4 regions of the Bradyrhizobium sp. 613_E4_N2_2 genome follow, and region 3 is predicted to be linked to each of the others. Evidence: predicted binding sites of a transcription regulator. Region 3 holds the regulator's gene; each other region holds the start of a gene.

Region 1 (7,876 bases), 200 kb from region 3:
GTCTCGGTGGTGGACACCGCAACGCGTGAGCGCAGGGCGACCATCAAGGTCGGGACCCGTCCGTTCGGCGTCACCATCGATGCCGAGGGAAAACGCGCCTACACCGCCAATGTCGGCTCCAACGACGTCTCGGTAATCGACATCGCCGCGAGCCAAGAGATCGGCCGCGTGCCGGTCGGGATGCGTCCCTATGCGGTAGCGCTGACGCAAGGGCGCGGCTTCGTCACCGACCAATATGGCGGCACCGTCAGCGTGTTCGACCTGGCGACGCTGAAGCCGGTGAAGCGGATCAATGTCGGCGACTATCCCGAAGGCATCAATGCGACCGCCGACGGCAAGCGCGTCATCGTCGCGTGCTGGGAGAGCAACACATTGAGCATCATCGATGCCACCGAGCTGAAGGTGATCGGCGAGGTCAAGACCGGCGACGGCCCGCGCGCGTTCGGGGCGTTTCTCAGGCGGACGGAGTAGGGGGCGTAGGGTGGGCAAAGGCGCGGCGCGCCGTGCCCACCATCTCTCCGCTGCCTCGGCACGCAATGGTGGGCACGCTTCCGCCTTCGCTCTTCGAGCTACGTCGGACAAGTCGCTTTGCCCACCCTACGGCACCTTCGGCGCGGCAAACGCCTTCAACTTCAGGAAAAAGTCCTTCAGGATCGGGTTGCGGTCCACATAGGTCACGTAGCGGATCGGATGCCGCCGGCGGTCGACGCTCCACGTGATCTGATCCGTGAGAACCGGGGCCGGGATGATCACGCTCGGTGCCCACGCGGGATTCAGCAGCCAGCCGACCGGCGCCATGTCCCAGATCTCCTTGGCCCAACCCAGATGATCGGACGAATAGTCCTTGAAGCGCATGGCGAGGAACGCGCCGATGCTGCCATGCGGTTCGACGTAGCGCTCGATCTCCGGCACCGTGCTGTGAAGGTGCGAGGTGACGCCCTTGCATGGCACGAGCACGAGCGGCACGCCGCTGTCGAAAAGCACCTGCGCGCCGCCGACGTCCTGCTTGAGGTTGAACTCGATCGTGTGCGGCCATTCCAGCGCATGACCGCCAAGCCAGACCACCACCACGCGGTCGATGATGTCGGGGGCCTTGAGCAGCGCCGAGGCGATATTGCTGATGGCGCCGATGGCAATGACGTAGAGCGGATTGTCAGGGGAGCCTGCGCGCGCCCGGGCCACGAGGTCGTCGACGGCGGGGGCCGCCTGCGCCGTCTTGCCGCGGCCGACATAATCGGTGACGCCGCGATGGACGAGGCCGTCCGGTGCGACGTTGAGGCGCTCCAGCAGGCGTAGGATTTCCTGGTAGCTCAGCTCCATGCCGTGGCCGGGACTGTCGGCGCGTGTGTTGAAGAACGGCGCGGCGTAGATCGCCTCGACGTCGAACCGGTCCTTCGACAGCAGCATCTGTACCAGCGCGAACTGATCGTCGATCTCGTTGTAGGTGTCGGTGTCGAGCACCACGCGCACCTTGCCGACCGGCGGCTCCAGGAGTTTCAGGCGGGCTGCGTCCGAGAGTGTCATCACCGTCTCCTTGGGCCGGGCGCCGATTGCGGATCAGGCCTTGAGCGAAATCCGGCTGACCACGTCTGCGATCTCTTCCATCTGCGCGAACATGTGATCGGGCGCAAGCGCCCGCAGCGCCGCCGGCGCGGCGTAGCCCCAACTCACCGCGCCGCAGGCAATCCCCACCGCCCGCGCCGCCTCGATATCGCGGACCTCGTCGCCGATCGCGATCACGCGGCCTGGCTCCACGCCCGCGCGCCGGATCACGCGGCGGAATTTCGCGGGCTTGCCGAACAGCGATGCCGCGCAGTCGAAATGCGCGAACAGGGCGGCGGAATCGCCGAGCTTCTCGCGCGCATTGGCTTCGCTGTCCGAGGTCACCAGCGCGAGCTGCACGCCGTTCCCGGCCAGCGTCCGCAGCATCGTCTCGACGCCAGCGAACAGGGGAATCTCGCTAGCAGCCTCCGCCTTCAGTCGCCGCGCATGCCGCGCGATCGCCGGCAGCTTCCACAGCGGTACCTCGAGCCGGGCGAGGATCTCGCGCGACGAGGCATGCCGCAGCGCTTCGATTTCGTCATCCGCGACGCGACGAAAATTGAAGCGATCGGCGACATCGTTGATGGTGCGCAGGAACCACGGAAAGCTGTCGGCCAGCGTGCCGTCGAGGTCGAAGATGGCGAGGGAGTAGGGCATTTGAGGCGGGTTTTGGAGTTCGCTGAAAAACGTGATGTGGCGTGCTATTATTTCAGGAGAATTCGAGGACAGTCATGCGACACGAGCGCATTGAAATCAACCCTGCGATCATGGCCGGCAAGGCCGTCAGCCGTGGGACGCATGTGCGTCACCGCAATTTGCGCACGTGAACATTGATGTCGAGATCGATGTTGCTGACGCAGGTCTGCGTAGTCCGGTGAGAGCCGCCCTCGTGCCAGTGGCCATCGCGCGTGCGGGCGTTGGTGATATTGGCGAGCTTCAGGCATCGCCATTGCGGCAGAGGTCCGCTGCTCTCACCGCCAAATTGCCAGGCGAGGACGGCTTCCTCACCCATCTTGTTGGTGCCGAGGATGTGGGGGCAGAGCTCGCGATAGCGCCCCTCGTAGATGCAGGTTACCTGCTGCTCGGCGAGGATTGCCTTGCTGAAGAGCGTGTAGGTGCGGCTGGGCATCGCGGACACATGCAGACTTTCCCCGATGATCCCGCGGACGAGGCGGAGTGAATTCTACTCCGCCGCCTCGCTCGTGCTCCGCCGCTTCGGCTTCCGTGCCTTCTTCAGCACCGGCTCCAGAAACTTCCCCGTGTAGCTCCGCGGCGCTTTCGCAATGTCTTCCGGCGGGCCCCAGGCGACGATCTCGCCGCCGCCGTCGCCGCCTTCGGGGCCGAGGTCGATGACCCAGTCGGCGGTCTTTATGACTTCGAGATTGTGCTCGATGACGACGACCGTGTTGCCCTGGGCGACCAGCTCGTGCAGCACCTCCAGCAACTTCTTGACGTCGTGGAAGTGCAGGCCAGTGGTCGGCTCGTCCAGGATGTAGAGCGTGCGCCCGGTGGCGCGCTTTGACAGTTCCTTGGCCAGCTTGACGCGCTGGGCTTCGCCGCCCGACAGGGTTGTGGCCTGCTGGCCGACATGGATGTAGTCGAGGCCGACGCGGTGCAGGGTCTGGAAGGTTTCGCGCACGCGCGGCACCGCCTTGAAGAAGTCGGCGGCTTCCTCGACGGTCATGTCAAGCACGTCGGCGATGCTCTTGCCCTTGAACAGGACCTCCAGCGTCTCGCGATTGTAACGCTTGCCCTTGCAGACGTCGCAGGTGACGTAGACGTCGGGCAGGAAGTGCATCTCGATCTTGATGACGCCGTCGCCCTGGCAGGCCTCGCAGCGGCCGCCCTTGACGTTGAAGGAGAAGCGGCCGGGCTCGTAGCCGCGCGCCTTCGCTTCGGGCAGGCCGGCGAACCATTCGCGGATCGGCGTGAAGGCGCCGGTGTAGGTCGCGGGGTTCGAGCGCGGGGTGCGGCCGATCGGCGACTGGTCGATGTCGATGATCTTGTCGATGTGCTCGAGACCCTCGATGCGATCGTGGGGTGCGGCGCCTTCGCTGGCGTTGTTCAGCTTGCGGGCGATGGCCTTGTAAAGCGTGTCGATCAGCAGCGTCGACTTGCCGCCGCCGGAGACGCCGGTGACGGCCGTGAACAGGCCGAGCGGAATCTCGGCCGTGACGTTCTTGAGGTTGTTGCCGCGCGCGTTGACCACCTTGATGGTGCGGCGATGGTTCGGCGGGCGCCGCTCCGGCACCTCGACCTCGAGCTCGCCGGTGAGATATTTGCCGGTGAGAGATTTCGGGTTGCGCATGATCTCGGCGGGCGTGCCTTCGGCGACGATGTTGCCGCCATGCATGCCGGCGCCGGGCCCGATGTCGAGGACGTAGTCGGCGAGCAGGATCGCGTCCTCGTCATGCTCGACGACGATCACGGTGTTGCCGAGGTCGCGCAGGCGCTTCAGCGTGTCGAGCAGGCGGGCGTTGTCGCGCTGGTGCAGGCCGATCGAGGGCTCGTCCAGCACGTAGAGCACGCCCGTCAGCCCCGAGCCGATCTGCGAGGCGAGGCGGATGCGCTGGCTCTCGCCGCCGGACAGCGTGCCGGAGGAGCGGGACAGAGTGAGGTAGTTGAGGCCGACGTCGAGCAGGAAGGTGAGGCGCTCGCGGATCTCCTTGAGGATGCGGCCGGCGATCTCGTTCTGCTGCGTGTTCAGCGCTTCGGGCACGGTCTCGAACCATTCGCCGGCCTTCCTGACCGACAGCTCCGAGATCTCGCCGATATGCTTGCCGCCGATCTTGACGCAGAGCGCCTCGGGCTTCAGCCGGAAACCCTTGCAGCCCTCGCAGGGGACGTCGTGGAAATATTTTGCGAGCTCCTCGCGCGCCCACTCGCTCTCGGTCTCGCGATAGCGGCGGTTGATGTTGGTGATGACGCCCTCGAACGGCTTCTTGGTGTCGTAGGAGCGGACGCCGTCTTCGTAGGAGAACTTGATCTCATCCTCGCCCGAGCCAAGGAGGATCGCGTTCTGCGTCTTCTTCGGCAGATCCTTCCATTTGGTGGTCAGCGTGAACTTGTAGTGCTTGCCGAGCGCCGTCAGCGTCTGCACGTAGTAGGGCGATGACGACTTGGCCCAGGGCGCGATCGCGCCCTTGCCAATGGCGAGCTCCTTGTCGGGGATGACGAGGTCTTCGTCGACATGCTGCTCGACGCCGAGGCCGCCGCAGGCCGGGCAGGCGCCGTAGGGATTGTTGAACGAGAACAGGCGCGGCTCGATCTCCGGAATCGTGAAGCCGGAGACGGGGCAAGCGAATTTTTCCGAGAACAGGATGCGCTCAGGCCCGCTCTTGTCGTGGATTTTTGCGGTCTTCTTCTTCTCCTCGACGGGCGCGGCCGCTGCAGGCGCATCGGCGAACTCGACGACGGCGAGGCCCTCCGCGAGCTTCAGCGCGGTCTCAAAGCTCTCGGCGAGGCGCTGGCCGATGTCGGCGCGCACCACGATGCGGTCGACCACGACGTCGATGTCGTGCGGAAATTTCTTGTCGAGCGTCGGCGCCTCCGCGAGCTCATGGAAGGTGCCGTCGATCTTGACGCGCTGAAAGCCCTTCTTGAGCCATTCGGCGAGCTCCTTGCGATACTCGCCCTTGCGGCCGCGCACGACGGGGGCGAGCAGATAGAGGCGGGTGCCTTCGGGCAGCGCCAGCACGCGGTCGACCATCTGCGAGACGGTCTGGCTCTCGATCGGCAGACCCGTGGCGGGCGAATAGGGCACGCCGACGCGCGCCCAGAGCAGGCGCATGTAGTCGTAGATCTCGGTGACGGTGCCGACGGTCGAGCGCGGGTTCTTCGACGTCGTCTTCTGCTCGATCGAGATCGCCGGCGACAGGCCGTCGATCTGGTCGACATCAGGCTTCTGCATCATCTCCAGGAACTGACGCGCATAGGCCGACAGCGATTCGACGTAGCGGCGCTGGCCCTCGGCGTAGATGGTGTCGAAGGCGAGCGAGGATTTGCCGGAGCCTGACAGCCCGGTGAACACCACCAGCTTGTCGCGGGGGATCTCGACGTCGACATTCTTGAGGTTGTGCTCGCGCGCGCCACGGATCGTAATTGCGCGCAGGCTGGATCCCGCGTTCTGCTGTTGGCGCTTCGCCTTGATCACTTCATCCATCCGAGTTGCCCTCAAGGAATCCCAAAGGTGCGCGATCGCGCCAACAAAAAAGGCGCGCGTCGCCCGGAACCGGGATCGGCGCCGATGGGTATGGCAGCGAACGTAGGAAGAACGGGAGCAGATTTCCAGTGGCGTGTGCGAATCGTCAACGGATTGTTGGCGCGCTGGCGGCATCTGGCAGGAGCAGGCCCCCCGGAACATGCGAAGGGCCGGCGCGAGGCCAGCCCTTCGTTCGCGTTTGAATGCGGATTTGGGGCAATCCGCACATGATCAGGACTTGGAGGTTCCTGAGGGAGCTTTGTCTCAGTATTTGGCGACGACCGGGCCGCCCCAGCGGTAATTGATGCGGATCAGGCCCATGTCGATATCCTGGCCGATCCGGTCGGTGCGCGGGGCGAAGCCGCCGACGAGCGTTGCGAAGTCGGCGCTGTGATGGCCGAGGAAGACATGGTTGTACTCGCCGCCGACCGACCAGTTCTCGGCAAAGCCCCATTCCACGCCGATGCCGATGGTGTAGCCCCAGCGGGTCTGGTTGACGCTGTTGAACACCGCCGCCGGGACGCCGGGGACGAAGGTGTCGTACTTGTCGTGCGCCACCGCGGCGCCAGCCTTGCCATAGAAGAGCAGGTTGTTGACGGCGTAGCCCATCTGGCCAGTGAACAGGCCGAAGCTGTCGATCTTGGTCTGGTTGGTGAACAGCGGCAGCGCCACGCTGACATTGCTGCCCTTGAAGTCGGCCCAGTTGCCCTGGCCCTCGATGCCGAACACCCAGCGCGACTTCTGCCAGCGATAGCCGAGTTGTCCGCCGATCGTGCCACCGCCCGCATTGTGACAGCCTTCGCCAACGGCCGGATCGACAGCGACGCCGAGCGCGCGGGTCACGCCCCAGCATGCATGGGCCAGCCCGCCGCCGCCGTTGATGCCGACATAGATGCCGCTCCAGTCGTAGAGGGGAACGGCGGCCGCCGGTGCCTTGTAGATCGGTAGATCGGCGGCGGTAGCCGGCGCGACCGCGCCGACTGCGAACAGGCTGACCGCAGCCAGCATCCACGTCTTCATGTCACGTCCCCAACTCGTCAAAGCCATTCGCGGACGCCTTGCGCGCGCCTCACGACTCCAAGACGGTTGGGTGCACCCTCGCGCGAAAACAAAAAGGCCGGCACAAGGCCGGCCTTTCGTAACGCGATGGCGTCGGAGGCGAAGATCAGTATTTGGCGATGAGGGGGCCGCCGAACCTGTAACTGACGCGGGCCGTTGCAATGTCAACGTCCTGGCGGATCCGATCGGCGCGCGAGAACGTGCCGTTGTTGAACGTAAAGCGGTTGTCGCGCGATCCCATGAAGCCGTGCACATAATCGACGCCGACCACGATGTTGGGCGTTACGCCGAAATCGAGGCCAGCACCAACCGCTCCGCCCCAGCGCGTTTCATTCGCCCTGTCGAACACGAAGCCGGTGGCAGTGGTTAAGCCTTCGTATTTGTCGCTCACAACCATCGCACCACCCTTCGCGTAGAACAGCACATTGCTCCAGGCGTAGCCGACCTGGCCGGTCACGAGACCGAAGGCGTTGATCTTCGAGCGGTCTGAGCCGACGCCGCCGGCAGCCAGGCTCGGTCCATTGGAGCCGCTAAGGTGAGCCCAGTCGCCCTGGCCTTCCACGCCGAACACCCACGACGCGCTTTGCCAGCGAAAGCCGGCCTGGCCGCCGGCCACGCCGCCGGTCGCGGTGTGGCAGCCCTCCGATGCGGGGGGAGTGACCGGCGCACCGAGGATGTTGGTAACGATGTCCCAGCAATTATGGCTCCAGCCGCCACCACCGTTGGCGCCGATGTAGAAGCCGCTCCAATCGTAGACCGCGGCGATCATCGGGGCAGGAGCTTTGGTGTAGGGCCTCGCCGCCAGATCGGCCGCCGAAACGGACGTGGTCATCGCGACTATGCCGGCGGCGGCAAGCATAAACTTGTTCAAGACGGACCCCCCACGGCCGAAGTTGTTGCGATCTTCGATACAACCTTTGAGGTGTGACAGTCTGTCACCGGAGGGTCACAGCGCGCCGAAAATGGAACTTGTCCGCAAACGCTCATGCCGTACGCGCGAAAACAAAAAGGCCGGCGCAAGGCCGGCCTTTCGTAACGCGATGGCGTCGGAGGCGACGGTTAGTACTTCGCCAC
Region 2 (7,876 bases), 2.5 Mb from region 3:
CGGATCTCCGGCGTCGCCGGCTTCTGGTGCAGACGGATCTTTCCGCGCGGCACGAATTTGAAGTGCTTGACCGCGTTGGTGACGTAGACCTTGTTGCGGTCGACGCCGGCTTCCTGAAGCGCACGGTCGAGCATCTGGCCGGCCGGGCCGATGAAGGGGTGGCCGGCGAGGTCTTCCTTGTCGCCGGGCTGCTCGCCGACCAGCATGATGGTCGCGTCTTTCGGGCCCTCGCCGAACACGGTCTGCGTCGCGTCCTTGTAGAGCGGGCAGGCGCGGCAGTGCGCGGCCTCCTCGCGGAGCGCTTCGAGATCGTCGGCAGCCAGCTTGCGTGGCATCGGAGCCTCCGGCCGCTTCTGGGGCTTGTGCGGATCGGTTGCGGCATTGGCGATCATGGCGCCGGTCATGCGCTCGGCGTCCTCGATCAAGGGCTTAATGATCGACGCCTCGGGCAGGTTCCTCCAGTATTTCTTCGGCATCTCCGTCTGCATCGCCTTCACCTTCAGCCGCGCCGGGTTGAAGATGCTGGCGTAGTAGCGCCGCCAGGTTTCCTCGAGCCGGTCTTCGCCGGGTGCTTCGCTCTTGCTCACGCCCGACGTGAACGAGAGCGCGTGGCCATCCCAATGCGCACACAGATCGGGTGTCAGGATCGACCATGGCATGTCGGCGAAGCGCTTGGCAAAGAACGGCGCGGCAAGCTCGACGATGTAATGCTCCGGCTCGAACCAGGCGACGTAATGCGCCGCGCGCTCGCGGCCGATCTCGCGGAAGCGCACGAAGGCATGCATCTTGTGCTCGTCGCGATGGACTGCTCTTGCCATGGCGGTGACTTGCGCGACATCAGGATTGGTCGCGACCTCGATGAGATCGTGATTGTCCTTCAATCGCCAGAGCAGGCGATAGAGGATCGCAAAGCGCTCGCCGTCGCGATGCAGGATCGCGGCCTTGGCGAGATCGACGAATTTTGCCGAGACGTTAAAGGTGCTGTCGTTCACCTCAAATATCGGAGACGGGGAGGGCGGTGCAAACAGCTCGGCTTCGCCGCCTTGTACGGTCCAGGTGACATCGGTTGGCTGCACATGATGCAGCACGAGGCTACGCGCGGCTTTGCGCCAGCCGTCGAAATCGGTTTCGGTGTCGAGGGTGATGTACTGCATCAGAAGCCAAACCCCAATTGTGTTGCCTTCGGCTTGAACCGTTCGATCAGCCGCGCCTCGTCGAGGCGATGCGGCGCGGGCCGGTGATCGCTGAGGACGATGAATGGCAGCGCCTTGTTGCGGGGCACATGCAGCCGCGCGAGATCGGAGAGGCGGATCGTGGTGGTGCGCCGCGTCGCGATGATGCGTTCGACCGCCTTGGTGCCGAAGCCCGGCACGCGCAACAGCTCCTCGCGGCTGGCGCGGTTGACGTCGAGCGGGAAGCGGTCGCGATGGCGCAGCGCCCAGGCGAGCTTCGGATCGATGTCGAGCGGCAGCATCGCGCTGTCGTCAACGATCTCCGCAACGTCGAAACCGTAGAACCGCATCAGCCAGTCGGCCTGGTAAAGCCGGTGCTCGCGCAGCAGCGGCGGCTGTACCAGAGGCAAAGCGCGGCTGGCATCGGGGATCGGGCTGAAGGCGGAGTAATAGACGCGCCGCAGCCGGTAGGAGCCATAGAGATTGGAGCTGGTGTGCAGGATGGTGTGATCAGAGGCCGCGTCGGCGCCGACGATCATCTGTGTGCTCTGTCCGGCGGGCGCGAAGCGCTGCGGCCTGGCCTTCGTCTTTGTGCTGCGGTTTTCCTCGGCCTCGTCGAGCTTCAGCCGCAGCCGGCCCATGGTGCGGCGGATCGCGCGCACATCCTTTTCCGGTGCGTATTGCTGCAGGCTCGTCTCCTCAGGCATCTCGATGTTGATGGAGAGGCGATCTGCATATTTGCCGGCTTCCGCGATCAGCGCGTCGTCGGCCTCGGGAATGGTCTTGAGATGGATGTAGCCGCGGAAGTGATGCTCCTCGCGCAGTTTGCGCGCGACGCTGACCACCTGCTCCATGGTGTAGTCGGGGCTGCGGATGATGCCGGAGGAGAGAAACAGGCCCTCGATGTAATTGCGCCGGTAGAAGTCGAGCGTGAGCTTGACCACTTCGTCGATGGTGAAGCGGGCACGCGGCACGTTGGAGGAGGCGCGGTTGACGCAATAAAGGCAGTCGTAATTGCAGGCGTTGGTCAGGAGCACTTTGAGCAGCGAGATGCAGCGTCCGTCCGGCGCGTAGGAATGGCAGATGCCCATGCCCGGCGCGGTCGAGCCCATGCCCTTGCCATCGCTGGAATCCCGCTTCTCGGTGCCGCTGGAGGCGCACGACGCGTCGTATTTGGCGGCATCAGCCAGAATCTCCAGCTTGCGTTGTACGTCCATCGTGGAATCCCTTTGATTCAGCTTACGAATCCGGATGAGCACCAATTCGATTGACTCCCCGGCCGCTGTTAGCTTTATATTAGAACATATCATGAACAAATGAGCCAGCCGTAGGTTCTTATTTTTGAGAACCTCGGCAATCACCTCTGAAGGAGCGGCGTATATGAGCGGCGCACGGATGAACGCGCTTGCGACCTTGCGCGGCCAGATCGAGCGCATCGAGACGGCGGAGGTCGTGCATCAGCACGATCGCGTCGCGCTCGGCCACGACGAGGTCGACAGCGCGCTGAAGGGCGGGCTCGCGCGCGCGGTGATCCACGAGGTGTTTTGCGAGGGCCGGCAGGGAACCGCCGCGACGGGTTTTGTCATGGGGCTTGCGGGGCGTGTCTCGCGGCGCCGGCCGCTGCTGTGGGTGCGGCAGGATTTTTCGGAACTCGAGACCGGCGCGCTGTCGATGAGCGGGCTTGCCGAGATCGGTCTCGATCCGCGCCGCGTGGTGATGGTGCGCGCCGCCGATGTCGAGAGCGCGTTGCGGACCTCGGCCGATGCGCTCGCCTGCGACGCGCTTGGCGCCGTTGTGCTCGAGCTCTGGGGTGAGACGCGGCAGTTCGATCTCGTGGCGAGCCGCAAGCTGACACTGGCCGCGCAAGGCTCCGGTGTCACCGGCCTGATGTTGCGGATGGCCGCGCAGCCGCTGCCCTCGACCGCGGAGACGCGGTGGATGTTGCGCGCGGCGCATTCGCCGCCGGGCCCGGCATGGAGCTCCTGGGGCGCGCCGCGCTTCGATGCCGAACTCTTGCGCAATCGTCATGGCCCGTGCGGCCGGTGGATCATGGAATGGAAATGTGATGAGTGCCAGTTCTCTGAACCGTCGACGTATCCTCAGCCTGTGGCTGCCGCGCCTGCCCATCGATCGGATTCAGCGGTTCTTCGGCGCGCTGGGTAAGACCAATGATCCGAGCATCGTTGTCATCAAGGACAACAATGCGCTGGTGATCCATGCGCTGGACGAAGCCGCCGAGCGCCTCGGCTTGCACATCGGCCAGCCCCTGGCCAATGCACGGGCGATGTGTCCGGACTTGAAAGTGTTCGACGCCGATGTCGTGGCCGATGCGAAGACGCTCAGCGACGTCGCCGACTGGTGCGACCGCTTCACGCCGCTGGTGGCGCTCGATCCGCCGTACGGGCTGTTTCTGGACATCACCGGCTGCGCGCATCTGTTCGGCGGCGAGGCTGCGTTGTTGCAGACCTTCGTCCGCGCGCTCGCCCGTCAGGGTTTTGCCGTCAGCGCGGCGATCGCCGGCACCTCGGTCTGTGCGCGCACGCTGACGCGGCAGGCCTCCGGCACCATCGTCGCCGATGGCGGGGAGGCGGCGGCGATCAGCCGGCTGCCGGTATCCGCGCTTGGTGCGGGCGAGGCCATCACCACTGGTCTGCGCCGCGCCGGCCTGAAAACCATCGGCGATGTCGCCTCGCGCGAGCCGCATGAGATCACGGCGCGGTTCGGCGCGCGGTTCTCCACGCTGCTCGCGCATGCGCAGGGGCATGGCGATGCCCCGATCAATCCGCGCAAACCGCTGCCGGATTATATCGTGGAGAAGCGCTTTGCCGAACCGATCGCCACCGACACCATGATCGCGCTGACGCTGTCGCGGCTCGCCGACACGCTGATCGCGTCCATGGAGAAGCAGGGCAAGGGCGCGCGGCGCCTGGAAGCCGCCTTCTTTCGTACCGACGGCGTGGTGCGCGCGATCATGGTCGAGACCGGGCGGCCGGTGACGCAAAGCAAAGTCATCGACCGGCTGTTTCGCGAACGTCTCGATGCGCTCGCCGATCCGCTGGATCCCGGCTTTGGTTTCGACATGGTGCGGCTGTCGGCGAGCCGCACCGAGATCGTGGTGCAGGAGCAGCGCGATCTCGACGCCCATGTCCATGACAATGACGAGCTCGCCGCGCTGATCGACCGCATCGCCGCGCGCATCGGCGGAAAGCGCGTCGTCGTGCATTTGCCTGAGGATACCCATATCCCCGAATGTGCGGTGCTGGCCGCGCCTGCCCAGCACCATCTCGCCGTGGCCATGCAGGCCGAATGGCCGGCGCGCGCCGAGAGCGAGCCGCCGCTGCGCCCCCTGCGGCTGTTCGACAGACCGGAGCCGATCAAGGTGCCGTTCGCGACCGTGCCGGACGGCCCGCCGCATCAGTTCACCTGGCGGCGTGCGCTGCATGCGGTGGTGCGGGTGGAAGGGCCCGAGCGCATCGCGATGGAATGGTGGCGGCAGGACGGCAAGCAATTGACGCGGGATTATTTCCGCATCGAGGATGCCGAAGGCCTGCGCTTCTGGATCTTTCGCGACGGTCTTTACGAAGGAGAGGTGTTCGACGACGAAGGCAAACCCATTCCCCCCAACTGGTATGTGCACGGTCTCTTCGCATGACCACGCCCGCTTATGCCGAGATCGGCATCACCACCAACTTCTCCTTCCTGCGCGGCGGCTCGGATCCGCGCGCCTATGTGCATCAGGCGAGCATCCTCGGCATTCCCGTGATCGGCATTGCCGACCACAACACGCTCGCCGGCGTGGTGCGCGCCTACAAGGAGCTCGACAATGACAAGGTGCTGCACAAGCCGAAATTGCTGATCGGCGCGCGCATCGTCTTCATCGACGGCACGCCCGACATTTTTGTCTATCCGCGCGACCGCGCCGCCTATGGCCGGCTGTGCCAGCTCCTCACCAGAGGCAAGCGCGGCGACGACATCACGCGGATCGAGAAGGGCGAATGCCATCTCTCTTTTGCCGACCTTCTTGAGTTTTCCGAGGGCCAGCTCCTGATCCTGACGCTGCCGCATCGCTTCGAGCCCGCGCAGGCGCTGGATGTTCTCGCCAAGCTTAAGGACAGCCGCGCCGAGGGCGTGTGGCTGGCGGCGAGCCTGGTCTATCGCGGCGACGACCGCCGCCGCCTGGCGCGGCTCGATGATCTCGCCGCCAAAGCAAACGTGCCGCTGCTCGCGACCAACGAGGTGCTCTATCACGATCCCGGCCGCCGTCCGCTCCAGGACGTGCTCACCTGCATCCGGGAAAAAACCACGATCGAGGCGGTCGGAAGGAAGCTCGAAGCCAACGCCGAGCGCTTCCTGAAGACGCCACGCGAAATGTCGCGGCTGTTCCGCGATTTTCCCGAGGCGATCGCGGAGACCATGCGCTTTGCGGGCAAGATCGATTTCACGCTCGACCAGCTCAAATACCAGTATCCGGACGAACCGGTGCCGCGGGGCAAGACCGCGCAAGAGCATCTGGAGGATCTGACCTGGGCCGGCGTCGACAAATATTTCGGCGGCAAGATCGATGACAAGCTGCGCACGACCCTGAAGAAAGAGCTCGCGCTGATCGCCGAGCTGAAATACGCGCACTACTTCCTCACCGTGCACGACATCGTACATTATGCGCGCAGCCAGAACATCCTGTGCCAGGGGCGGGGATCGGCGGCGAACTCAGCGGTCTGCTACGTGCTCGGCATCACCTCGGTCAATCCGACCAGCGTCGATCTCCTGTTCGAGCGCTTCATCTCCAAGGAGCGGCTGGAGCCGCCTGACATCGACGTCGATTTCGAGCATTCGCGGCGCGAGGAGGTGATGCAATATGTCTATCGCCGCTACGGCCGCCACCGCGCCGCGATCATCGCCACCGTGATCCATTACCGTCCACGCAGCGCCATTCGCGACGTCGGCAAGGCGCTGGGCCTGACCGAGGACGTCACCGCCGCGCTCGCCGACACCGTCTGGGGAAGCTGGGGCAAGGGCCTCAACGACATGCAGGTCAGGCAGGCCGGGCTCGATCCCAGCAATCCCATGATCAACCTCGCGGTCGAGCTTGCGACCGAGCTGATCGAATTCCCGCGTCATCTCTCCCAGCATGTCGGCGGCTATGTGCTCACCCAGGACCGGCTCGACACCTATGTGCCGATCGGCAACGCCGCGATGGACGAACGCACCTTCATCGAGTGGGACAAGGACGACGTCGACGCGCTCAACATGATGAAGGTCGACGTGCTCGCGCTGGGCATGCTGACCTGCATCCGGAAATGTTTTGATTTGATCGACCACCACAAGGGCAAGCGCTGGGTTCTGGCGAGTGTCCCTCAGGACGATCCCAAGGTTTACGACATGCTGTGTGCTGGGGAATCCCTCGGCGTGTTCCAGGTCGAGAGCCGCGCCCAGATGAACATGTTGCCGCGGTTGAAGCCGCGGACCTTCTACGACCTTGTCATCGAAGTCGCGATCGTGCGGCCCGGACCGATCCAGGGCGACATGGTGCATCCGTATCTGCGACGGCGGAACGGCCAGGAAAAGGTGAGTTATCCCTCGCCATCACCCGAACACGGTCCCGCGGACGAACTCTACAAGGTGCTGCACAAGACGAAAGGCGTGCCCTTGTTCCAGGAGCAAGCCATGCGCATCGCGATCGAGGCGGCAAAATTCACCTCCGAGGAGGCTAACGGCCTGCGCCGCTCGATGGCGACCTTCCGCAATGTCGGCACCATCGGCCAGTACGAGGAGAAGCTGATCGGCAACATGGTCGCGCGCGGCTACGATCCCAACTTCGCCAGAAGCTGCTTTGACCAGATCAAGGGCTTTGGCTCCTACGGTTTTCCAGAGAGCCATGCCGCGAGCTTTGCTCAGCTCGTCTACATCTCGTCATGGCTGAAATATCATCACCCCGATGTGTTCTGTTGCGGCCTGTTGAACTCGCAGCCCATGGGCTTTTACGCGCCCGCGCAGATCGTCGGCGACGCCCGCAAGAATGGCGTCGAGGTGCGCGACATCGACGTGTCCTGCAGTTTTGCGCAGAATACGCTGGAGAATATGGACGACGGATATTGCGCCGTGCGTCTGGGTTTTCGCCAGATCGACGGCTTCCACTGGCTCGATCCGGATGAGGAGGAGCTTAAGAGGCAGCAGGCTGAGCGGCAGGGCAAGGTCTATGTCACTCAGGAAGACTGGGCCGACCGCATTATCAAGGCTCGCGACCGCCAGCGGTTCACCTCGCTCGAAGACTTCGCCCGCGACACCGGCCTGCCCAAGCGTGCGCTGATCCTGCTCGCGGATGCCGACGCCTTCCGCTCGCTCGGCCTCGACCGCCGCGAGGCGCTGTGGCAGGTGCGGCGGCTGCCCGACGACGTGCCGCTGCCGCTGTTCGAGGCCGCGACCGCGCGCGAGCAGCCGGACGAGCATGCAAAACCGTTGCCGGAGATGCCGCTGGCCGAGCAGGTGGTCGCGGACTACCAGACTATCCGGTTATCGCTGAAGGGCCATCCGATGGAGTTTTTGCGCGAGATGTTTTCGCGCGAGCGTGTCGTGGCCTGCAGGGACATCAGCCATGAGAACGAGCGGCGCCGCGTCCGCTGCGCCGGCGTGGTGCTGGTGCGGCAGCGGCCGGGCAGCGCCAGCGGCGTCGTGTTCATGACGCTGGAGGACGAGACCGGCATCGC
Region 3 (7,876 bases):
GAACCCGCCGAAGAAGTTCTTCCGCCTGTCGCCGGGCAACGAGGTGCGGCTGCGCTACGCCTATTTCGTCAAGTGCACCGGTGTGATCAAGAACGCAGCGGGCGAAGTGGTGGAGCTGCGCTGCACCTACGATCCCGCGACCAAGGGCGGCAACGCGCCCGACGGCCGCAAGGTCAAGGCGACCATGCACTGGCTGCCGGCGGCGACGTCGGTGCCGGCGGAGATCCGCATCTACAACCAGTTGTTCTCCAATCCGAGCCCGGACGCCTCGAACTTCGCGGCCGATCTCAATCCGCAGTCGCTGGAGATCCTCTCCAACGCGCGGATCGAGGCATCGGTTGCGGAAAGCAATTCGACCGAGCCGATGCAGTTCGAGCGTCAGGGCTATTTCGTGCGCGACAAGGACTCGACGCCGGGCAAGCCGGTGTTTTCGCGGACGATAGGCCTGCGCGATACGTTCGCGAAGGAAGTCGCCAAGGGCTGAGGGGATTGGGCCTATGAGCAGTGAAGCCGACGCGATCGTTTCCGCCATCATCGCGAAATGGTGCGCCGGCTTCGCGACGCTCGATGCGGCTGCGCTGTCGTCGCTCTATGCGAAGAACGCGTTCTTCTTCGGCTCGAATCCAAGACTCTATCGGGGCAGGGACGGCGTCGCCGACTACTTCAACGGCCTGCCGCGCTGGCGCCAGCCGAGCGCGGCCTTTTCCGACGTGCAAGCCGCGCAGGCCGGTTCGGACCTGATCAACATGGCCGCGATCGTGTCGTTTGACCTCGCCGGCGAGAGGGCGGAGTTCTCGGTCAAGATGAGCTGGGTCATCCTCCGCGAGGACGGCGACTGGAAGATCGTCAATCACCATGCCTCGTCGCGCGCGCCGTTGATCTAGCTGTCGCGCTACTCCGCCTCTCTCGTCATTCCGGGATGGCCCGAAGGGCCAGGCACGGAATCCATAACCCAGACTTGTGGTTATGGATTCCGGGCTCGCGCCAAGTGGCGCGCCCCGGAATTGCGATAGCAACGAACGCTGCCCCCGCGCGTTGGGGTGGGTCCAACAAGGAACCCACCATGCAGAACATCGCAGAGCATATGGAAGTCATCGGCGCCGATGGCGTCCACATCGGCACGGTCGACAAGGTCGAGGGCCATCGCATCAAGCTGACCAAGAAGGACAGCGGCGAGGGCAGCCACAAGGGCCACCATCACTTCATCGACAAGGGCCTCGTCGCCGGTGTCGAGGGCAACAAGGTTCGGCTCTCGGCCAAGGCGGACGTCGCCGTGACGATGGAAGAGGAAAAGTAGGGGGACCTTCGCTCCGTTCCTGATCCGTACCGCTATTCGCGCAGCCGCACGTTCCGGTAGCCTCCTGGCCTGTCGCGTATCGTAAGGTGCAGGGAATGGCGGAGCCGGGCCGGCCAGTTCGGTCCCAGGGGATTGCGGGGACTTGGATCGCGGGGACTTGGCCCGTCGGCCGAGCTGCCTCCGCGGGCGGCCTCGCGCCGGCAGGGTTCGACCTCTGGACGTCGCTGGCCGAGACCCTGCGCGAATGGGCGCGCGCCGAGGCCGGGCGATTGTTGCCGTGGGTGCCGGTCGCGTTCGGCGGCGGCATCGCGCTCTACTTTGCCGCCGATCATGAACCGGTGCTGTGGGTCGTTGCCGCAACGGCCATCGCGCTCACGCTTGGCGCCGTGCTGTTGCGGCGGAGCCGGTTGTTTGCGCCGGCGATCATGATCGCGGCGGTCGCGGCCGGTTTTGCCACGGCGACCTGGAAGACGGCGCGGATCGCGCACACGGTGCTGGCAAAGCCGCTCTATTCCGTCTCGCTGTCGGGCTTCGTCGAGACCCGCGACATCCGCGAGCGCACCGACCGCTTCGTGCTGCGCGTCACCGCGATGGAGGCGCAGCGCAGCGACGTCAAGCTCGAGCGCGTGCGCCTCTCCGTGCGCAAGGGGACTGCGCCCGAGGTCGGCAGCTTCGTGCAGTTGAAGGCGCGGCTGTTGCCGCCGTTGTCGCCGGTGCGCCCCGGCAGCTATGACTTTTCGCGCGACATGTTCTTCCAGGGCATCGGCGCCTCCGGCTTCGTGATGGGCACGATTGCGGCATCGGCGCCGCCGGATGCCGGCGGCTTGCGGCTGCGTTATGCCGCCTTCATGCAGGGTCTGCGCGATGCGATCGACGCGCGCATCCGCGCCACGCTCGAGGGCGACAATCGGGCGATCGCGACCGCGCTGCTCACGGGCCGGCGCGATGCGATTACCACGCCCGTCAACGACGCCATGTTCATCTCGGGGCTCGGACATGTGCTCTCGATTTCCGGCTATCACATGGCGGTCGTCGCCGGCGTGGTCTTCTTCGCGGTGCGCGCGCTGCTGGCGTTGATCCCTGGAATGGCGGCCGGCTTTGCCATCAAGAAATGGTCGGCGGCCGCCGCGCTGGTCGCAGCCGCGTTCTATCTGCTGCTGTCGGGTGCGGAGGTCGCGACGCAAAGATCGTTCTTCATGACCGCGGTGGTGTTGATCGCGGTCATGGTCGATCGCCGTGCCATCACCTTCCGCACGCTGGCGGTGGCCGCGCTGATCGTGCTCGCGGTCGCACCGGAGGCACTTGTGCATCCGAGTTTTCAAATGTCCTTCGCCGCGACGCTCGGACTGGTGGCACTGGTGCAGATCGGCATGCCAAACCTGTTTGCGTCGCCCGATCATTCCGCGACCGCGCGGATTGCAATGTGGGGCGGACGCGAGATCGCGATGCTGTTCCTGGCCTCGCTGATCGCGGGGCTCGCGACCACGCCCTATGCCGCCTTCCATTTTCACCGCGTCACCCCGTTCGGCGTGCTCGCCAACCTCGGGGCGATGCCGGTGGTCTCGGTCCTGGTGATGCCCGCGGGCCTGTTGGGTTTGATTGCAGCGCCGTTCGGACTTGATGGTCCGTTCTGGTGGCTGATGGGGATCGGCATCGACTGGATGGTTGCGGTGTCGCGCTGGGTGGCCGCTTTGCCGGGCGCGGTCGGCCGCATCTCGGCTTTCGGCATCGCACCGCTGATCGTTGCAAGCTTGGGAATCATCGTGATGGGCTTGTTGCGCACGCCGTTGCGCTGGGCCGGCGCGGTGGTGCTGTTGGCCGCGATCCTCTGGGGACTGTGCGCGCGGCAGCCCGATGTCCTGATCGCCGGTGACGGCCAGAGCGTCGCTGTGCGGGGCAGGGATGGGCACCTGCATCTCATCAGGTCGAGCAAGGACAGTTTTCTTCTGAAGGAATGGCTCGCCGCCGACGCCGATCCGCGCGATGCCGGCAGTGCCTCACTGGCCGCCGGGGTGTCGTGCGACGAGGCCGGCTGCGTGACGCCGCTCGCCGACGGGCGCCTGGTCGCGCTGGCCTTGCGCATCGATTCACTGGCTGACGATTGCAGCCGGGCCGCGCTGGTGGTGACGGCGCGGCCGGCGCCGCCGGATTGCGCAGCGATGGTTGTCGACCGTCAGCGTCTCGCAAGGCAGGGCGCGCTGGCGCTGACGCGAAGCGGCGACGGCTTCGCGGTTCAGGCGGCGAAGGCAAGGGGGGCAGACCGTCCGTGGTCGCCGGCGGCCGCCGGCGAGGCGGATTTCGGCGCGAGCCTTGCGCCGCAGGCGGCGGCTCCCCGCAACCGCGACGCGACGCCATCGGAAGCCGACCTGCAGGCCGAGGATTGAGCGGACGGGTTACAGATACCAGGCCAGCACGGCGTCGAGCCTGGCGTTGCCGATCACCGGCAGGACGACCATCTGGCTCAGTCCAGAGGCGCAGGCCTGCAAGGCCGCGACCGAGCCGTCACGCGCGAGATCGTCGTTGAGCGCGGGCATGCCGGTGGCCCAGGCCCCGCCGATGCTGCCTTCGCCTTTGGCGATGGATTTCGCCGCATAAAGCGCGGCGAGGTCGGTCTGCCCGCTGCAATCGCCGGCGCGGAAGACCAGCGCCGAACGGGCCTCGTCCGGGACCCAGATCTCGAAGCGTCGCGCGATTGGCGTCGCCTGCGCGGAGAGGAATGTCAGCACCCAGGTCTGATCGGTGCCGGTCCGGTAGGGAACGCCGACGCCGAGATTGATTCCGACCTTGGCGGCGTCCTCCCAGCGCAGAAAACTCCTGGCATCGTGCAGATCCTTGATGATCAGCGGCAGGCCGGCTTTCCAGATGCGGCCGGGCAGGCCGAAGCCGCGCGGAAATCTGGTATGGCGGGAGTTGAATTCGAACATGTCGGCGGTGCCGTAATAGCCGTCGACGAGCGCCATCTCGTGGGAGGTTTCGGCATCGTTGTGCCAGAGCTCGATCGCGCCGACATGGGCCTCATCGTCGCCGCAGAACAGCACCATGACGGCTTGCAGGAATTCGCCTGAAAACACCGGCACCGCAACGCCGCAGGTCAGCCCGGCGGCGATGGCCTGATCGGTCCGCCTGAAATAGGAATCGGTGAATCTGGTGAGGATCACGGGGTGGCCGCTGGTCCAGGCCTTGCCGGGAAGCCCCTCGTCATATCCGAAATGCAGACCCTCGCTCACGTCCCTAAACGCGGACAACCCTTCGCCGTAGAGGCCGCCGCCGAATTCCAGCCGCATGCGCGTGCGGTCAGGCACCCAGAGTTCAACGACGCGAATGAAGGTCTTCATCGAACGTGCCCGCCGTCTCAAGCCGCACCAAGCATCGGCCATTTGGCTGCGGAACGGACGTTCAAAATTCAGGCAGGACAGCGCAAACTTCGTGCGGTGGAGACGCCACGGCTTGGTCCGCCCGATGGAGTTTCGCGGGACACAAACGACACCATCTCGCCGGCCTCGGCCGGCGATGGCGATTTCAATCCTGGCCCGACCTGCCGGCCGGGAATGGCTGCATCAGCCGATCGGCAGGCGGGTGATGGTTGTCCGGCTGTCGGTGATGGTCTGCGGCTTGTGCTCGCGCTCGCCGAGCGGCTGGGTCACCGGTAGCTGCAGCACGGTCGCACGCTGGCCTTCGACCAGCTGCGTCACCAGCACGGATTTGCCGTCGGGGAATTCGATCGCATCATGATGGCGATCGGGAATGTGCGGATCGATCTTGCCGAACTTGCCGACGCGCGAATTGACGGTGCGCGTCCAGATCCAGCGATTGTCGTAGCGGACGTTGTCGGCGAAGGCGAGCTCCGTCCCCGGGAGCAGGCAGACCGCGACGGTCGGATCGGCCGCGGAGGCAAAGCCGCGCGTCGAGGTGCCGCGGAAGGTTGTCGTGACGATCGTCTCGCCGACTTCGGCGGGACGCGACGCGACGGCATGCAGGCTGTAGTCACACATCGGGTGCTCCTCATGCAGGGATAGCGACCCACGTCTCTTAATCGAGGCGCAGGCCTCTATCAGAGTGGAAATACCAAACGTTCTGCCGGGTTGTAGGCAAATCTACGGCTCGCCGCCGCAGGCCGCAATCACATTAACTTTCCCGAATCCACCAGGAACAAAGCCCGCCCCTTTGCATTCTGCAGGCGCGTGTCAGCGCCCCGCAGGCGCCGACCAGCCGGAATATTGCCAGCCCGGCCGCGACGGTTGGTCGACGGCCTTGCGGACTTGCTCGCTTACGGCGGTGTCCTTGCGGACACGGGGCCGCGATTGCGCGGCCAAGGCTTGCACGGCCAAGGCTTGCACGGCCAAGGCTTGCGACGCTGATGCTGCGATCAGCGCCACAGCAATTTTGCTCGGAACGATCCGGCGCATGCATTCTCCTCGAACCTGAAGGCCGCGAAGCAGGGCTGCTTCGTGCGGCGTGCCGAGGATTTACCGTCGGAGGAGGGGCCGGATAATCTGCGCGAAACCAGAAAGACTATCCAGCGGAAGCGGACAATCGTCCGCTCCAATCTCGGATCAGCGATGCCGATCGAAAGAGCGCGGGGCGCCCAATAACCGATACCGGCACGTCCGGTATCAATACTTCCGGTACAGCCCGATCAGCTTGCCCTGGATCTTCACCCGGTTGGGCGGGAGGATGCGGACCTCATAGGCGGCGTTGGCGGGCTCGAGCGCGATCGAGGCGCCGCGGCGGCGGAAGCGCTTGAGCGTCGCCTCCTCGTCGTCGATCAGCGCCACCACGATATCGCCGGTATCGGCGCTCTCGTTGCGCTGGATCAGCGCCATGTCGCCGTCGAGAATGCCGGCCTCGACCATGGAATCGCCGCGCACTTCGAGCGCGTAATGTTCGCCCGAGCCGAGCATGTCAGGCGGTACGCTGATGGTGTGGCTGCGGGTCTGCAAGGCCTCGATCGGCGTGCCGGCCGCGATGCGGCCCATCACGGGGACCGCGACGGGGCGCTCGCCCTCGTCCGCCGGCGGGCTCGAAGTCGTGCGGACCTTGCCGAGATTGCCTTCGATGACGCTCGGTGTGAAGCCGCGGCGGCTGCCGGCGGCGGCCTGAAGCTCGGGCAGCTTGATCACCTCGATGGCGCGGGCCCGGTTGGGCAGGCGCCGGATGAAGCCGCGCTCCTCGAGCGCGGTGATCAGGCGATGGATGCCTGATTTCGAGCGCAGGTCGAGCGCGTCCTTCATCTCATCGAAGGAGGGCGGCACGCCGCTTTCCTTCAGCCGTTCGCTGATGAACCGCAGGAGCTCGTATTGTTTGCGCGTTAACATCTCGACCAAAATCCCCCGGTTGATGTCGTTCGATTCCGAGACGCTGAATTCAGCAGTAAGCCGCTACATTCTCGAAACAAATCATGAACGGACACTATATGTTCGATACATGTTCCGCAACTGCTTAATTTACCGTGAACGCGACAAAGTTCGCGGAACGCACGCGAACGAAGCGATCACACGGGCAGCCGCAAGACCTCGCAAGGCGTGCCGGCTTCGGCCTTCGGCGCGAATGGCGCGCGCACGAGAAGTGCCTGTGCCGCAGCAAGATTCGCAAGCAGCGAGGAATCCTGGTGATTGACCGGAAGGGCGACGAGCGTGCCGTCGTCGCGCAGCTCGAGGCGTGCGCGCAGGTAATCCTCGCGCTGGTCATTGGCGCCGACATCGCGGCCGAGCACCGCGCGTTCGCGGCGGTGATGAATCATCGAACGGCCCGAAAGCGCGCGAATCAACGGCACCATGAACAGGAAGCCGCAAACGTAAGATGACACGGGATTGCCGGGCAGGCCGATCACACGCATCGCGCCGAGCCGCCCGTTCATCATCGGCTTGCCCGGCCGCATCGCGATCTTCCAGAACGCCATCGAGATACCTTCGTCCCTCAGCGCCTGCTGGACCAGATCGTGGTCCCCGACCGACGCGCCGCCGGTCGTGATCAGGATGTCCGCGCCGCTCTCCCGCGCGCGGCCGATGCCGGCCGTGGTGGCCTCCAGCGTGTCGGCGGCAACCCCGAGGTCGATGGTATCGGCGCCCTCGCTGCGGGCGAGCGCGTGCAGGGCATAACCGTTGGAATAGACGATCTGGCCGTGACCCGGCGTCGTACCCGGAATCACCAGCTCGTCGCCGGTGGCGAGGATCGCGACCTTCGGGCGTCGCCGGACCGGCAGTTGCGGGTAATTCATGCCGGCGGCGAGCGCGAGGTCGCGCTCGGTGAGCCGGGCCCCTTTGCGCAGCAGCACGTCGCCTTCCGAGAAGTCGACGCCGGCGGGGCGGATGTGCCGCCCCGTTACGGCGGCTTCCTTGATGGTGATGCGCTTGCCGTCCGCGATCGTGTCCTCCTGGATCACGACCGCATCAGCGCCATCGGGAACGACACCGCCGGTGAAGATACGCACGGCCTCGCCGGCGCCGACCGATCCCGCAAACGGTCGGCCCGCCGCGACCTCGCCGATCAGGGTGAGCTGGGAGTCGATCTGCGCCGCATCGACCGCGCGCACCGCATAGCCGTCCATTGCCGACATCGCCTGCGGCGGCTGCGTGCGCC
Region 4 (7,876 bases), 850 kb from region 3:
CAGTCCGCGACCTCCAATTCCCGCACCATACGATCGCGAAGCTCTGTGCCGTCCGCTCCGCGCAGATCGAAATTGACACGTCGCAATCTCAGACGATCGGTGATCGATGGATGGGACCGCAAATAATCGAGGATCCAGATCAGTTGCAACTGACTATTGGGCTCAGGGTCGAACCACAGCTCGATGAGATCGACGCCATAGGTCTCGCAAAACCAAATCAGGCCTGTCTCTTTGTGCGCGAGACCGGTCTGAGGCAACCGGCCAACAAGATCGGACCAACGCACCTCCGGATCGCCTCTGACATAGCCTCCCGTCAGGTATTGCTCGAGGTGATGCGAGGTAGGCAGTGGCCCCGAAACGAAGCGAAAGATGAACGGCACGACCATGTCGGCGCGATCCGCATGGGCAAGACCGACGCCGGACGAACTGGTCAGGATCACGCGTTTCATCGCGAACGCCCCACAAAACGAAACGGGCACTGACGACGTCGGCAACTCAACGTCCTCAGCGCCCGCTCCTCGCGAAAGTTCTTCGCGTTAGGCCTTACTCGTCCGCCGGCTCCTCGCCGTCGGCGTCACGCTCCGGTGCACCGGCGAGAATCTGCTCGGCGATCAGGCCGGAGTTCTGGCGGATCGAGGTCTCGATCTTGGCGGTGATGTCGGGGTTGGCTTTCAAAAACGCTTTCGAGTTCTCGCGGCCCTGGCCGAGGCGCTGGCTGTCATAGGAGAACCAGGCGCCGGACTTTTCGACGATGCCGGCCTTGACGCCGAGATCGAGGATCTCGCCCATCTTGGAGACGCCCTCGCCGTACATGATGTCGAATTCGACCTGCTTGAAGGGCGGCGCCAGCTTGTTCTTCACCACCTTGACGCGCGTCGTGTTGCCAACCACTTCGTCCCGCTCCTTGATCGCGCCGATGCGGCGGATGTCGAGACGGACGGAGGCATAGAATTTCAGCGCGTTGCCGCCGGTCGTGGTTTCCGGCGAGCCGTACATCACACCGATCTTCATGCGGATCTGGTTGATGAAGATCACCATGGTGTTGGATTTGTTGATGGAGGCCGTCAGCTTGCGCAGCGCCTGGCTCATCAGACGGGCCTGGAGACCCGGCAGCGCGTCGCCCATCTCGCCCTCGAGCTCGGCCTTCGGCACCAGAGCCGCGACCGAATCGACCACCAGCACGTCTACCGCACCCGAGCGCACCAGCGTGTCGCAGATTTCCAGCGCCTGCTCGCCCGTGTCCGGCTGCGAAATCAGGAGCTCGTCGATGTTGACGCCCAGCTTGCGCGCATAGACCGGGTCGAGCGCGTGCTCGGCGTCGATGAAGGCGCAGATTCCGCCCTTCTTCTGCGCTTCCGCCACCGTGTGCAGCGCCAGCGTGGTCTTGCCCGAGGATTCCGGCCCGTAGATTTCCACGACGCGCCCCTTCGGCAGACCACCGATCCCGAGCGCAATGTCGAGCCCGAGGGAACCCGAGGACACCGCCTCGACATCCATCGACCGGTCGTTCTTGCCGAGCTTCATCACCGAGCCCTTGCCGAACTGGCGCTCGATCTGGGAGAGCGCGGCGGCCAGAGCTTTACTCTTGTCCATGGAAGATCCTTCGACGATACGCAGGGCAGTGTTGGACATTGGGTCGTGCTCCTTATGGCGAGGATTCGCTAGAGGGACAAACGATTGGCGGGGCGGGCCGGCGATAAAAGTAATGTACCCTATTTGTTCCAAGTTCGCAATATGTTCTTTCGCGGATTTTGGTACTGGCCTGTTTCCGGCGACATTGCCCTGGTTTGAAATGACACGTGGCCTGTTTTGTTCTGGGCCAACCATAAGGTGTATTCACGGGCGGAACACGCCGTCATATATTACCGAAATTTCCCGGGTCTGGCACAATCTGCATAGACGCTCGTTCCGATTGAGCGCAGGGTTCCCTCTCAATCGGGGGGTGACACCATGACCGAGCGACTTATTCAGACAGGTATTGTCACCGTAGGCACCGTGAACGCTGGCCTAATCGTCTGGCTGATCCTGATGATTTGAGGCCGCCTCAGTTGGCGGCCTCTTTTCCATCCAGCTTCTCATCGATGTAGGCCCGCGCTCCCTTTGAGGCCGCTCTAGTGGGAGCCATTCCTGCGAAGCGATCTCCTTGCCCGATCCTGGGATAAACAATCCATTCCCATTTTTCTTCGGTGAGTGGCCGGCCATAAAGCCGCCGTCCGGTGCGGTCCTATAGTGGCCCTACTTCGCATCTGCGAGTGGCCGGCATCTAACCGGCGGGTTTTTCTTTGTCCTCGTGCGGCTGCTCGCCACGGTTTTCGGCAGTCTGCTCCGGATCCCCGGGCTTCTTCCCGGCCATGTTCCCAGGATTGAAATGGTACTTGCCGTCCGGATTCTCGCCGGGCTGCTTCTCATTTGGATTTTTATTGTTGTCGTCGGCCATAAGGCTGTTCCTTTAGAGGGAGGAACAACATGCAACAGGGCGGGCAATCCCTTAGTTCCTACCAGTGGCCTACTTTGCAATCCCGAGTGGCCTATTTCGGCAGTACCCGGATGCTGGCCTGGTTTCCGAGCGCGGTGGCCTAGTTTGATTTTCGCGGTGGCCCGATTTGGATTTGAAGAACGGACCGCAAACGAATGTGTTCCGCTAAGCGAACATGAGGTGTAGAGTTCCGTAGAACTTCTGTGCCCCTTGAAAGTTTTAAGCAGAGCGAACTTTGTGACAGGAGGAAGTCATGAAGCGCTTCCGATTCAAACCGGATAGAGTGCTTGGAGAGCGGCTCATCAAGGAAGCCAGACTAGCGCGAGAAAAGGCAGAACAATTGCAGGCGGCCCCAGAGCAAGAGGCTCTTTTGAAGAAGGCCCACGAATCCGATGTCGCCGCCCGCATTGAGGAATGGTTGAAATCATCCGGCTTGCAGCCGCCGAAGTAAGCCCGTCGCGTTGACTCCGCTGGTTCTCGAAACAGCGGGCCAGCGGGCCATGCAAGATCATCTGGTTCAACTTGAGAAGCTGCGGAAGGACGCGGCGGAGTGCGCTCTCATCCGCGACCGACGCCGCTAAGCGCGAACTATTCGACCGCCTCGCAAGTCATCTCACAGTCCTGGCCGACCAAGTTGAAATGGCGATGCTCGAACGGAAGACCGGTTAAGGCCGCCTCAGTTGGCGGCTTCTTTGCCAGCTTCCCGGCGAAGCTTTCGCAAAAGGATTTCGATGTAGCCTTCCAAGTCAGCCACGCTGTCAGCCGACAATCCCTCCGGGAAAAACGCGCAAGCTCGCCATTCATAGAACCACGGAAAAGAAGTGCCCTAATCCGCCTCTGCGCGTGTGAAACGATCTCGTCTCCTGCCCGTATCTATTGGCCTGGGGGATTTCAATGCCCAGTTCGACGCAGCGCCGCCACGCATCCATTTGAGCTTGGTCGCGTTGTGCCGTTGAACCTTCTCGTCATCCATTCGGACTGATCAATATCCGGGATTTTGCTAATCCCTCTCGGGGCTGGAACGCCGCCGCCTGCGCTTCATTTCAAGCGGGCGGCGTTTTCATTTCATTTGTGGCCTGATCTCCACTGAGCGGCGCCGACAGTTTCACACGACTGTCATGGCACGTTCCTAGCATTGTCATGCGACGGGGGTCCGGCGCGCGGCTCTCCGTCCAACCTCGGCCTAGACCACCAGATGGGCGGAGAGCTCGCCGACCTCCTGAACCATGGCGGCACGCCCGGGTTGGTTCGGCATGTATCGCATCCGGTATTTTTGCACCTTCCTCGCCGTGACCGGAATCGGCTTCGTATTTCCGGTCACGCAAACCCGCTTTGTAGGCGGATGAAGCAAGGCCGCCTCAGTAGGCGGCCTGACGGGAACGACTCGAACCAAGGGATTGAGATTCCGGTCTGTGGCGCGACACTCTCGCGCCATCCACCCGGAACGGTCCATCGTACAATGCGCGCGTTGGCGATGGGCCGGGTCTCGTGAGGCCGCCTCGGTTGGCGGCCTCTTTCGTTTCGTGAAGTCTTCCTTCCGCCAAGGAAGCCCCTCCGTACCGACTGGTTGATCCCGATAGATCATCTTGAAGATGCTGGCCGCCGGATCCATGCCGCGCCCGTTCTTTCTGCTTTGGCGACACGCCCAGCTCAATAACATGGCGCTTAGTTGCGGCGGAGCGTGCTGTCCGCATTTGAGCCGTTGTGTCCCAAGTTGAATTCGTCAGTGTCCTAATTCGTAAAAGTTCCGAATGGCGGGACAAATTGAGGACTCGCTAATCCCCTGATCCGAGCGCACACTTTCACCATCACCGCCCGGATCGTGGCTACCATCGGTGACGAGAACGCTCCATCACAGCGCTCCCGCCCCCTCGAACAGGGAGCAGCGCCTTGCAAAGACGGCAACGCATCAGACAATCCGTATCTCTTCAGGACAGGCTGCGGGTCTTCGCTGACGATATCCGTACCCGGGCGGCAGAGCTTTCGCCAGGCGTTCTGAAGGATGATATGCTGAGGAAAGCCCGTCAGGCTGACACTGCATGTCACCTCGAAGAGTGGGTCAATTCCTCGGGTTTGCAGGCACCGAAGTAAGCTGAGCATCATGGCTCAGTATTTTTTCGACCTCAGGTCGGATGGCATCTTCTCGCAGGACAAAGATGGCGTCGAACTGCTGGACGCCGAGGCGGCACACGATATGGCGCTCGGCGCACTTGTCGATGCCGCCCGCGATGCGGTCATGGAAGGTTCAACGGGCCAGCATTTCGCGGTGGAAGTTCGTAACAGAACTGGCCGTGTTCTCGAAGTCACGGCCATTTTCAATTCCAGGATTTTCAGCAAGCAATGATAACGCCGCCTCAGTGGCGGCCTCTTTCACTTGAAGACGTCGTCTTCGCAATCAGCCGAAAGCTCGCGTCAAAGGCCGGTAATCTGGCTAGACAGGCGAATAGTCCTTCGGCAATCCCGTAACAAGTACTGCCCCCACGACGTTCTTTCTTCGAGACAATACTGATTCTCAGAAGTTCGCGGTAGGTGGTGGCCCGATCCCCGCTGCGGCGTCCCGCAACGTGACATAAAACCTTGGCACAGGTTGTGCACACTCATCATCACCGGGGTTTTGCATCCACCTCTCCGGGGCTGGAAAGCCGCCGCCCGCGCGACATTTAAGCGGGCGGCGTTTTTATTGATGTCGCAATCTGACAGCCCCGCTGTCCTAATTAGGACAGCACCCGGATTTGGTGCTGGCTTGTTTCCGAGCGCGGTGGCCTGGTTTGAAATTCACCGTGGCTTGATTTGAAAAGTTCACTTTGGAACTGAAGGTGGCCCGTCTGCATATTAAGTTCGCTGGAACTCAAACCCTGCGGTTAGGACCCGTAAAGACGAGGTTGTGTCATGAAGCAGCGCCGTCGTTTCACGCAGACCGTGTCACTGGAAGAACGACTTGCCGGAGAAGCGAAACGCCTCCGCGAACAAGCTAAAGCCCTCCCTCACGGTCCTCAACGAGAGGACCTCCTCCGCAAAGCCAGACAGGCTGAGACCGGCTCGCACATGAGCGAGTGGCTGAGATCGCCGGGGCTTCAACCGCCCAAGCCAGCCTAGAAGCAGACGCGCCTGAGGTATCGCGTTGCCGGCACAGATCCGGTTTCTGTCCCGGCGTGGTCATTCGCGTTGGCGGCATCAACGCTTGAGGATGAAGGTTTTCCCAATTCCTGCGGCTGGCCCGATGAACCTTGGCACGGGACGTGCAGACAAAACGATATCGGGATTTTACAATTTCCCTCCCGGGGCTGGAAAGCCGCCGTCCGCGCTTCATTTAAGCGGACGGCGTTCTTGCTTCTGAAGCCCAACAAGCAGCCTGTCCTGACTTGATGTTCCGAGTGTCCCAATTGGGACAGCACCCGGGTTTGGGCGTGGTCTGTTTCCGACCTCACTGTCCGATTTTGAAACGAGCCTTTGAAACGAGCCGTGGCCGGATTTGAAGTCGTTCAATTGTCGCGAGGTGAGACAGCACGTCGCGGCAGGACGCAGTCACCCTCCACCTGTCACCGAGCGGCCCTTGGCAATCTACCGGTGATTGAAAACGCCATCACGCTCGCGCCTCGCTTCCCTCTCGGAAAGAAGCAACTCGGCAGAGCTTCGCGAAATCCTCCAAGAGCTCCGCAAGAAACTGAACCAACGCCGGCTCGATTGGCCGCCCCCGTCTTGATCCGTCACCGCGTTGGCGCGGCTGCTGCGGCGACAGAAAGCGAGGGGAACCAGAACACTCTTTCACCAAGGCGGACAAGCGGCCGCTTCGAAACGTCGCGGCCTGCGGGAACAAAGTTCATGCGAATGGACGATGACCGCATCGAGATCGTCTCCCTAGCATTCACGCGCCTCGTTCACTCGCTTCGATTCAAGATGCTCTGCGAACAGGCTCAAACCGAAGAAGGGTCTGCCACTTCCAGCCACGACCGCTTCGATCAACGAGGTACGATGAATGGATCAATTGTACGCCGAGCGGTTCGATAGCTCCCAGAGTTCGGAACACCGCCCATTCATTTCGGTGGCAATACCCACCTTCCGCCGACCGGAGATGGTGCGCCGTGCGATTCAAAGCGTGCTGCAGCAGGAGCACGCCGACTGGGAAATGGTGATCAGCGACGACGAAGGTCCGGAAGGCGCGACTTGGAGCATCCTGTCCGAGCACGCGCGGAGCGACCCGCGCATTCGCGTTATCGAGAACCACCGCGGCCGCGGCCAGGTTGAGAATACCAACAACGCGATGCTCGCATGTCGCGGCGACTGGATCAAAGTGCTGCACGACGACGACTGGCTCACGCCAGGATCGCTTGCGACTTTTGCGGAATTGGCGAGGACGTACCCCGCCGCTGCGTTCATGACCTCCACATCTCATCTCGTTCAGGACAGCGGCATAAGGTACCGGCGAGGACGCCAGGTTTATCTGTATTCGGGCCAGCAGTGCCTGGCGGATCTCTATCTGGCGGGCAAGACCCGATTGCTTGGGATTGTCCCGTCGACCCTGCTGATCAACGGCAAGGTCATCCGGGCCGGTTGCCTGATGCGAAACTACAAGTCGATCAGTTGGGGCGTGGACCAACTGTTCTTTCTCGATCTCGCCTGCCAGGGCGACATGGTGGCGATCGACGACGGTCTTGTGTTCTACGACACGACCAACCACGCGAGCATCACGGCATTGGGATCGTTCCCTCAGATTGACCAGGAGACCATCGAACTCAAGCACCTCGCCTGGAGCCTTCTGGAGGATAAGCGCGGACTTCCCGATCCTGAAACGATGGTGCGTGCATTGCGGGTTGCCCGGCTGCGCACACGGATCCGTCAGCAGCCCCTGAGCGCAACGATCCGCGATGCGCTTCAAATCTTGCGCCCCTCGGTTTTGAAGGCGGCCAATTTGGCGATCCGAGCCTGGGCGCGCGCACCGGGTGCGATTGCAACCTTACCGGGGATCGCTCATTGCACGGATTTCTTGTGAGCTCATTCGGCAGTCCCGGTGTCAGAGTTGCCACAGCTGCGTTTGAGACACCGAGATAGGTGACCGAAAATCAGTCCCTCCCAAAGCCGCTCCCGTCTCCCGATCCGGAGCGCACCGAGGAAGCCGGACGGGAGTATGCCGCGGCCCATCGGTCGCGGGAATTTTTGGCAATACGGCGGACTTGACTGCCGTGCACCCGCGAAGACATCGGGCGCAGCTGTTTCGATGATCGCCAGGCCCTTGCGCTCTCGGTCGGAGATCATCCAACCGATGCCACCCATCCGAATGAAAAAATCTGCCCTGCGAGGGTGCCGGTCAGGCAATACGCACGTCTCCGTGGTCTGCCAATCGAAGACGATAAGGAAACCGTGCCGGCCTCGAGATGCATTTGCGCATGCGAATGCGGGGCA

The links. Region 3 encodes LexA, which represses DNA repair genes until DNA is damaged. Its sites were predicted from a motif close to TGTTCNNNNTGTGTTCNG; they were not measured.
Region 1: uvrA (excinuclease ABC subunit UvrA) is a predicted target of LexA. The motif match lies at 5,801-5,818, and genes of this name have one in related genera.
Region 2: AB7290_RS31215 (ImuA family protein) is a predicted target of LexA. The motif match lies at 2,470-2,487, and genes of this name have one in related genera.
Region 4: recA (recombinase RecA) is a predicted target of LexA. The motif match lies at 1,725-1,742, and genes of this name have one in related genera.

Annotation. Positions count from the first base shown of each region.
Region 1 covers NZ_CP197234.1:4,237,172-4,245,047, forward strand. The annotation lists gene AB7290_RS20290 (YVTN family beta-propeller repeat protein) at 1-471, shown strand, start outside; gene AB7290_RS20295 (nucleoside hydrolase) at 598-1,524, opposite strand; gene AB7290_RS20300 (HAD-IA family hydrolase) at 1,558-2,199, opposite strand; gene AB7290_RS20305 (hypothetical protein) at 2,348-2,680, opposite strand; gene uvrA (excinuclease ABC subunit UvrA) at 2,726-5,704, opposite strand; gene AB7290_RS20315 (outer membrane protein) at 6,008-6,763, opposite strand; gene AB7290_RS20320 (outer membrane protein) at 6,909-7,673, opposite strand; gene AB7290_RS20325 (outer membrane protein) at 7,862-7,876, opposite strand, start outside.
Region 2 covers NZ_CP197234.1:6,562,831-6,570,706, reverse strand. The annotation lists gene AB7290_RS31225 (UdgX family uracil-DNA binding protein) at 1-1,154, opposite strand, end outside; gene AB7290_RS31220 (putative DNA modification/repair radical SAM protein) at 1,154-2,389, opposite strand; gene AB7290_RS31215 (ImuA family protein) at 2,553-3,335, shown strand; gene AB7290_RS31210 (Y-family DNA polymerase) at 3,238-4,824, shown strand; gene AB7290_RS31205 (error-prone DNA polymerase) at 4,821-7,876, shown strand, end outside.
Region 3 covers NZ_CP197234.1:4,033,425-4,041,300, forward strand. The annotation lists gene AB7290_RS19230 (glutamine--tRNA ligase/YqeY domain fusion protein) at 1-484, shown strand, start outside; gene AB7290_RS19235 (YybH family protein) at 498-884, shown strand; gene AB7290_RS19240 (DUF2171 domain-containing protein) at 1,064-1,297, shown strand; gene AB7290_RS19245 (ComEC/Rec2 family competence protein) at 1,393-3,681, shown strand; gene AB7290_RS19250 (GAF domain-containing protein) at 3,691-4,632, opposite strand; gene AB7290_RS19255 (hypothetical protein) at 4,855-5,289, opposite strand; gene AB7290_RS19260 (hypothetical protein) at 5,482-5,703, opposite strand; gene lexA (transcriptional repressor LexA) at 5,911-6,612, opposite strand; gene AB7290_RS19270 (molybdopterin molybdotransferase MoeA) at 6,789-7,876, opposite strand, start outside.
Region 4 covers NZ_CP197234.1:3,186,488-3,194,363, reverse strand. The annotation lists gene AB7290_RS14990 (hypothetical protein) at 1-449, opposite strand, end outside; gene recA (recombinase RecA) at 544-1,632, opposite strand; gene AB7290_RS14980 (hypothetical protein) at 2,264-2,437, opposite strand; gene AB7290_RS14975 (hypothetical protein) at 2,730-2,927, shown strand; gene AB7290_RS14970 (DUF6894 family protein) at 4,578-4,820, shown strand; gene AB7290_RS14965 (glycosyltransferase family 2 protein) at 6,453-7,466, shown strand.